One region of the Pedobacter sp. Leaf132 genome, then DNA from elsewhere that is predicted to be linked to it. Evidence: riboswitches for the same ligand, from Rfam matches in the RefSeq annotation. Region 1 holds a riboswitch; the other holds the start of a gene.

Evidence for each region. Region 1 has a riboswitch for thiamine pyrophosphate ahead of pnuC (nicotinamide riboside transporter PnuC). Riboswitches for the same ligand answer to the same signal wherever they lie in the genome.
Region 2: another riboswitch for thiamine pyrophosphate. It lies ahead of LUA86_RS10735 (TonB-dependent receptor); the one in region 1 lies ahead of pnuC (nicotinamide riboside transporter PnuC).

The regions. Positions count from the first base shown of each region.
Region 1 covers NZ_CAKLBO010000006.1:196,730-201,237, forward strand. The annotation lists gene LUA86_RS13125 (hypothetical protein) at 1-295, shown strand, start outside; gene msrA (peptide-methionine (S)-S-oxide reductase MsrA) at 376-921, shown strand; gene LUA86_RS13135 (acyl-CoA dehydrogenase family protein) at 918-2,006, opposite strand; gene pnuC (nicotinamide riboside transporter PnuC) at 2,006-2,629, opposite strand; TPP riboswitch at 2,735-2,930, opposite strand; gene LUA86_RS13145 (DNA gyrase/topoisomerase IV subunit A) at 2,967-4,508, opposite strand, start outside.
Region 2 covers NZ_CAKLBO010000004.1:341,013-345,520, forward strand. The annotation lists gene pnuC (nicotinamide riboside transporter PnuC) at 147-764, shown strand; gene LUA86_RS10730 (AAA family ATPase) at 748-1,278, shown strand; TPP riboswitch at 1,715-1,851, shown strand; gene LUA86_RS10735 (TonB-dependent receptor) at 1,908-4,349, shown strand; gene LUA86_RS10740 (thiamine phosphate synthase) at 4,444-4,508, shown strand, end outside.

The sequences.
Region 1 (4,508 bases):
CCCAACATCTACAAGCTATGCAAATGAACTAAATAATGCAGCTTACAAATTTTATGAGATTGGCACCAAAAACATTAACCATTTAAGCAAAGCGATGATTTGGAGCAGGCGTTCTATAGAATTAAATCCTATAAGTGGATATTATGATACACTCGCTCACATTTTATACCGTTTGGAATTTTATGAGGAAGCAATTAAAAATCAAAAACTCGCAATAGAAAAATCTAAAGCAGAAAATCGAGATAGCAAACATCTTCAGGAAGAGTTAAAGAAGATGAAAGACAGAAAGATATAACCGGAGCCCCCATAGCCAAAGCATGGGCGCTTTTCCTTTGCATAGTAAAACCATTTTATAAAAGATTACGTTTATTAACTATGCAAACAGCAATTTTTGGCGGCGGGTGCTTTTGGTGTACTGAAGCTGTATTTCAAACATTAAACGGTGTAGAACGGATAGTTTCTGGATACATGGGTGGTAATTTAAAACACCCAACTTATATGGAAATTTCTAATGGTGACACCGGACATGCCGAAGTTATTCAAATTGAATTTGATGAAAATGTCATTTCTTTTAAAGAATTACTGCTGGTGTTTTTTAAAACCCATACGCCAACATCGCTCAATAGGCAAGGTAATGACATCGGCGCTCAATACCGCTCCATAATTTTTTACAACAGTGATGAACAAAAACTACAAGCTGAAGAAATTATAAATAAATTAACCAAAGAAAATATATTTAAGAAGCCCATAATTACTGAACTCTCATTAGCAACTGATTTTTACGAGGCGGAAGATTATCATCAAAATTATTTTACAAAAAACGCAGGTAAGCCATACTGTGCTTTTGTTATCCAGCCAAAATTAGACAAACTACTTAAAGATTTTAAGGATAATATTAAGCCAGAAACGGTATCGCATTAATCAATAAAAGTTAATAAAGCATGCTGACTGGCAGTATGAATATCTCGCCAAACTCTGTTAATTTCAGTTTCCTTTTTTGCAGCCTCCAAGCCAGCGTATGGATATAACTTGGCGACAACCCTCCAACAGGTGTGGGCAAGTTTACGGCTTACATAGCTCAAATTATCTAAAGTATTGCTAGAAATAGAATGATTTACCTGTAATTCATCCCACGATTCATCAAAAGTTTTATAAAAGTTAAATCGAAGTTCTTCAACATCCTCCTTACAAGCTTTTAATTCTGATTTAAAGAACAAAAGCTGTTTCTCAGAATATCTTTTTAATCCGCTTCTTGTAAGAAAAGCTTCCTCAACCAAATCAATAAAATGATTTGTCATGCCTAAAGTATTTACTACAAGTGTAGTTTCTGCTAACTGTAAAAATGGATAATCAAATCCAGCTTCATCAAATTTGATATCGTTGTTTATTTTAAAAGTTCGGTTTGCTGGAACTTCTAAATTATTAACCTCAAAAGCATGACTACCAGTTGCAACTAAGCCAAAGTAAGACCATCCTGATAAAATTTGAACCTCATCTTTCTTTAAGATGAAAGACATAATTTTTGGGTTGCCATCTTCATCTAAAACATCTGTACCATCTTGATTTTTAATGATACAATTTGCTGTAAAAACGGTAGCATGCAAAGCGCCACTGGCATATTTCCAATGCCCTTTTAATAAATATCCATTTTCTATTTTAACTGCTGTGCCATCAACTGCTCCACTCCCGGCGAAGCAAACTGCTTTATCAGCAAAAACTTCTAGAGCCAGTTCGGGATTTAAAAAACCTGCAAACCATGCCGCTCCTGCACAAAGGGTGATGGTCCAGCCTAAACTACCATCTGCATAAGCAAGCGCTTCTTCTAACCTTAAAATTTCTGGAAGTTTCTTACCTGCACCACCGTAAGCTTCCGGTACAAATAGTTTAAACCAATTTTCCTGATAAGCAATCGCTAAAATTTCGGGATGGAGTTCACCGATTTTTTCTGATTGAGCGGCAAATTCTGCAACTGTTTTTTGCCAGTATGTATTCGTCAAAGTTTCCATTATACCCCAGCTTTTAATTTGTTTTTATTGATAATTTTTTTCCAATCGAAAAAACCAAATATGGCTACCACGAACAAAAAGATAGTTAAACAAGCCATTAAAGGAAGTTTTTTATGAAATAAAAGCGGGATAGCTACGATATTGGAAATATTTAGAAAAATCCAATTTTCTATTTTTCGTTTTGCCAAAAGCCACATTCCTGCCCAAGCCGTTGCCGAAACAAAGGCATCTAAAATTGGTACGTCAGAATCAGTATGATTTCGCAATGCGAAATAAAAGACGGCAAAGCCAACAGTTGAAATTAATACAGCTATCGTTAAATCTCTTTTTGAGCTCCAGGATACCTGATTTTCGCCTTCTTCTTTTCGTTTTTTCCAGATTATCCATCCATAAACACTCATTATAAGATAATAAATGCTCAGCAACATTTCTGCATAAAGTTTTACATTTAGCAAAAGAAACATCGATAACAAGATAGAAATTATGCCGGTTGGGTATAACCAGATATTATTTTTTTTAGCCAATAATACTTCTGAAACCCCAAAACCTACCGCAAACCACTCCACTATAGATGTATTTGCAATTTGCTCAACAAAAAGTTTAAACCAATCCTGAAAATTCATTTACAACACATGTTAAATAATTTGATTTACAGCAGAAATCTAGCTCCAAGCTGATGAATCAAAAAAATATAAAATAATTGAAAACTGTTTTCAGGGGCGAAACAGCAATAGCTTTAACCTCTTCCCTACGTCGGCATTATCCGAATCAGGTGCATTAAAAGGTAAAAGGCTTGAGTTATAAAGTAAAGGATAAAAACCCTAAACCTTAACTCCTATGCCTTAAACCTCTTAAATGGGTGTAATCTCAGCCTTTTGATTGCAACAGACAATGCATTTTCAAAAAGCACCCCTTTGAGTATGGCAAATATAGGTTTTAAAACGATATCTAATTAATTATTTAAAACAATCCCAATTGTCCTTTATCATCAATCTCAATATCGTTTGGGTTAGTGATTTCGAAATCTACTTTCTTTGCAGGCTTTTCTACTGGTTTTGGTTTCTCTTCAGCTTTAGAAATTTCAGGTTTTACCGGCTCAGGTTTTATCGTTTCTACAGGTTTTTCTATAACCGGCTCTACTTTAACCGGTTTTTCTTCCTTAAGCTCCGGCTCAACTTTACGCTCAAACTTTGGTTTCACAGGTGGTGGTGTTGCTTCGGTAGATTCGCCTACTTCTTCGGTTTTAACATCCACAACTATTATTTCTTCAGCAATTTCAATTTCATCTGTTTGCTCATCAGTCGGTTCACCGCCTTCATCTTCCTGATCATCGTCAGACTGCTCAGTTTCAGTTGCTGGTTCATCCAAAACCACTTTTTGAACATCGTGCGGCGATAAACGATTTCCGTTTGCCTTTAAACCTTTAACATCAATCAAATCTGCCAGCAATAAATCTAAAGTTTCAGGAATTTGGGTTTTCCCTTTTAAAACTTCAACAATAATTTTAGAAAGCGGATTGGATGTTAAAAACAACAATCTTGATTTTGGCTCCTCGCTTATAAAAGGTACTTTTTTACCTACAGACTGCGATTCAAAAACAAAACGCTTTACAAAATAATTTTGTGCTTTGCCATCAAAATGTACAGCAGCGAAAACCTTTTCAGCATTAAATTTTTCTATCAAGATTAAGCCATCATCGAAATGGTTGCTTAATTCAAACGAACTTAACTCGTAATATCCCTCTTTATGTACCTGAAGGATTTTATCATCACCATCAAATTCACCCAAATATTTGCCTCTTCCATCAACATTCAAGCGCTTTAGTAAATCATCATACCAAATTTTTAATCCTGATAAGGTAGAAACACCTTTACTTTTAAGTATGATTTTTTTAACCGGATATTTAGAAATAATATTTCCTTGCGAACCACGACCTTTTATGGCAACTTCTGCAAAATCCTGATCGAATTGTAGCTTACGAAGTTTTGAATGCGGTTTTAAGGCAACGTTCACAACCTCAGCTTCGCCATTTGGATTGGCAGTAAAATATAAAACCTTCGACCCTTTTGAGCCTTTAGTTAAATCGTATTCTTTATCTCGTGTTACGCCAACTACCGCAAAACGTTTTATATAAGATGTTCCACTCGAACCATCTTTATAAATCATGTTGTAAACAGTTCGCTCGTCGTTTTTCTTAAAAACCTGGGCATGGATAATACCTTTGCCCACAAAAGTTTTATCGGCCACTTTAGTAATTATACATTTCCCATCCTCACGGAAAACTATAATTTCATCAATATCAGAGCAATCTGCAACAAATTCATCCTTGCGTAAACCCGAACCAATAAAACCATCTTCCCGGTTCATGTATAATTTAATATTTGCAAGTGCAACTTTCGCTGCCTCAACCCTATCAAATAACCTAATTTCGGTTTTACGTTCTCTGCCTTTTCCGTATTTATCTTTTAACTTTTGAAACCAGGCAATAGCATAATCAGTAAG
Region 2 (4,508 bases), on a different contig from region 1:
TCGATCTAAAGCTTCCTCAGCGGCTTAGTTACCCGCAAAAGAGGATTTCTTCATAAATAGTTTGTTTGGTTTATTATCCGGTCAGAGGAGCCCTCCTCGACCGGATTTTTTCTTTAATGTGGTTTTTGTTTCTATTTTTGAAATACATGACAATTGCCACAACCTCTTTCTTCGATTTTTTGATTAACCAATTTATACAAACATCAATTCTAGAATGGTTTGCTGTAATTACAGGCTTTATTTGCATCTATCTTGCAGCCAAAGAGAGCATTTGGAATTGGCCAATATCATTAATAAGTGTTACTTGCTATGGCTTCTTGTTTTTTAGAGAAGCTATGTATGGCGACATGACTTTACAAGTCTATTTTTTGTTTACCGGAGTTTATGGCTGGTATTATTGGCTCAGCAAAAAAGAGGAAATTCAAAAACCAATTACAACACTCAAGCCCAAAGGTTGGTTTCTTGCCATTTTATTCATAACTGGCCTTAGCGTACTGTTAGGGTGGTTTATGGCAAACTACACCAATAGTACAGTGCCTTATGCCGATGGTTTTTGCACATCAATAAGCTTTGTAGCACAAATTTTGTTAACGAGAAAAGTATTACAGAACTGGCTTTTATGGGTTTTTGCAAATGCTTGTTATGTACCATTATTTATTTACAAGCATTTAAATTTAAGTGCAATATTATATTTTGTACTAATTATTATCGCCTATAATGGCTATCGGGATTGGAGAAAAAAATATCGTGAACAAGAAAATTAAAAAGATAGCAATAGTTGGCCCGGAAAGCACCGGAAAATCGACCATGTCGAAATATTTATCTAAGTACTATAATGTATCGTGGGTACCAGAATATGCCCGTTATTATTGTGCCAACCTCGAAGCGCCATATACTTTACAAGATGAGCTGAATATGTACTATGGGCAAATTTCTCTTGAAGATGCCATCCTAAACATCACAAAAAATGATTTCATCATCTGCGATACCACATTTATAACAGTAAAAATATGGAGTGATGAAATGCTTGGTGAAACGCCGCAAATTGTTACCGATGCCTTACCCGAAAGACCGTATGATTTATACCTTTTAATGGATATAGATTTGCCCTGGCAGGATGATCCGCTACGGGACTTCCCCAACCAGCGAGAATATTTTATGAAAATTTGGCATAAAGAATTAAAGGCTTTGAACGCAAATTATAAAGTTATAAATGGTTTGGGCGAGGAACGCGAACAGAACGCTATTAACGCTATTGATAAATTTTTAGCATTATAGATTTTGGAAAGCACTGCCCATACAAATTAGGTTAATTTCTTCCCGCCCCCGCTTCTGCCCCACCGAAAAGTTGGGGACATCTCGCTATGGTCGCCTGCCTGCCGAAGGCAGGGGTTTAGGAGGCAAAAATAGTTGCGCAGTTTAATGTAAGAAAAGCCTGATTGACGCTGAAATCTTTTTGTTGCAGCTAAACTTTAATATACTGTCATGCTGAGGCAGGAAGCATCCGCAACCGATGAAGCAGATTCTTCGTTCCTCAAATAACAAGAGATAAAAAAAGTTGCAGCAAAAAGCAAGACTATCGAAACCGAAGAACCACTAAAATTGCTTTTTTAAAAAAAGACGAGCGTATTTTGAACAATAATTAACATATTTTTCTACATTTGCCACATCATTAGGGGTGCCTTGTTTTAAATAACACAAAAACGGGCTGAGATCATACCCATTTTAATGTTTTAAGTTAAACGTTATAAGTAATAAGTTGAGCGACTTAAAACTTAGAACCTACAACTTAGAACTTTAAATGCACCTGATCCGGGTAATGCCGGCGTAGGGATTGGAGTTATGGAAGTTTAACTGAAATCGGGAGTACCCCTATTTCCGATGGGTTTAACTAAAAAACAAAAACATTGAAAAAACTACTTTTTGCGGTTTTAACTGCAATGCTGCCATTTTTTGCATTGGCACAATTTTCTGTTACGGGTAAAGTTACAGACAACAATCAAAAAGCCTTACCAGGCGCAACAATCAAGGTTAAAAACTCAAAAATCACGGTATCTGCCGATGAAAATGGAAATTTTACCATTGGAAATTTATCGAGCGGAAAACATGTGATTTCTGCGAGTTACCTCGGCTATAAATCAACAGAAAATGTAGTTGATTTAAACCAAAACCTAAATTTAAACTTTACGTTATCTGCTCAAAGTTTTCTTGCCGAAGAAGTTGTGGTTAGGGCAACGAGGGCAAACGAAAAATCGGCAACTACTTATAAAAACGTAAGCAAAGCCGAAATTCAGGAGAATAACTTCGGGCAGGATTTACCTTTTATTTTGCAAAACACGCCAGGTGTTGTAGTAAATTCTGACGCTGGCGCAGGTGTTGGCTATACCGGTATCCGCATCCGCGGTAGCGATAACAGCCGGATAAATGTTACGGTTAATGGCATTCCAATTAACGATAGTGAAAGTCAGGGTACATTTTACGTTAACATGCCTGATTTTGCTTCATCTGTAGATAACATACAGATTCAGCGTGGCGTGGGTACATCTACAAATGGCGCAGGTGCATTTGGTGCGAGTTTAAACATTCAAACTACAGGCAGCGAAATGGAACCTTATGCCGAATTAAACAACACCTACGGCAGCTTCGACACCTGGAAAAATACAGTAAAAGTGGGTACAGGCTTAATTAACAATCGCTTTAGTTTCGATGGGCGCTTATCCAGAATTAGTTCTGATGGTTATGTTGATAGAGGTTCTTCATTGCTGAAATCTTACTTTTTATCTGGTGCGTACCATGGTAATAAAGATTTGCTTCGTATAAATGTTTTTGCTGGCGCAGAAAAAACCTATCAATCGTGGAACGGTATTCCAGAATCGAGGTTAAATAATGATGTTGCCGGTATGCAGTCTTACATTGCTAGAAATGAACTGAACGCGGATGATGCAGCCAATCTTTTAAACTCCGGCAGAACGTACAATAGCTTTACCTATAATAATCAAACCGATAATTATTGGCAAAATCATTATCAATTGATTTACGCAAGGCAACTTACCGATAAGTTTTCGTTTAATGGTGCATTACATTATACTCAGGGCGAAGGTTATTACGAAGAATACAGAGCAAACAACCGATTAAGCGACTATGGTTTAAATCCGGTAGTAATTGGCGGCACAACAATTTCACGTACAGATTTAATCCGTCGCCGTTGGTTAGACAACGATTTTTATGGCGCAACCTATTCATTTAATTATGTGCCTCAAAAAAACCTAAATTTTACGGTTGGTGGTGCATACAACGAATACAAGGGTGCGCATTTCGGACAAATTATCTGGGCGCAATACGCATCTAATGGAAATATAGACAGGCATTATTATGATAACGATGGTTTCAAAACCGACTTTAACATCTATGGCAAAGTGAATTACAGTCCGGTTGAGGCTTTGAGTTTATTCGCCGATTTACAATACCGCCGTGTGTATTACGATATTTTAGGAACTGAGAATAAGCTGAACTTTTTATCTATAAATGATAAGCTAAATTTCTTTAATCCCAAAATCGGGGCAACTTATTTCATCAATACAGAAAGCAATTTGTATGTGTCTTTTAGTGTGGCCAATAAGGAACCAAATCGCGATGATTATACGGATGCCGCAGCCGGAACATTCCCTAAAGCAGAGCAATTGAACGATTTAGAGTTGGGCTATCGCTTTAAAAACAGTAAGCTTAATTTAGGCGCCAATGCTTATGGTATGTTTTACAAAAATCAGCTCGTTGTAACCGGAAAGATTAATGATACCGGAGGTAATTATCGCCAAAATGTCGATAACAGTTATCGTTTAGGTATCGAACTGGATGGTTCATACACATTTAATAAATTTTTTGCTTTAAATGCGAATGCTGCTTTTAGCAGAAATAAAATAAAAAACTTTATTGAGTATTACGATGATTATGATAATGGTGGCCAGGTTGTAAATAATTATGAATTAACAGATATTTCTTATTCGCCTGCTGCAGTGCTTTTTGGTGAAATTGTATACAAACCAATTAAAGGTTTTGCCATTGCACTACAGAGTAAATATGTAAGCAAGCAATATTTAGATAATACCCAAAATAACGATAGAACCATTAACGGATACTGGGTTAACAACGCTCGTTTAGGTTATAATTTTAAATTTGCCGGTGTTAAAAATGTAAACCTGGGCTTATTGGTTAATAACTTATTAAATAAAAAATACGAAAGTAACGGATATACATACGGCTATCTTTTAGGTGGAAGCAGAACAACAGAAAATTTCTTTTATCCTCAAGCCGGCACTAATTTCTTGTTAAATTTGAACGTTAAGTTTTAATAAAACTATGATTTCGTCATTGCAAGGCTCCAAGCAATCCCAATCAATAGATTGCTTCGTGCCTCGCAATGACGATTTTTATAATAATCCTGGCATGAAATACATAGAAAAGCTTCATTACATTACACACGATATTCCAAATTTTTCGCACTTAGGCCA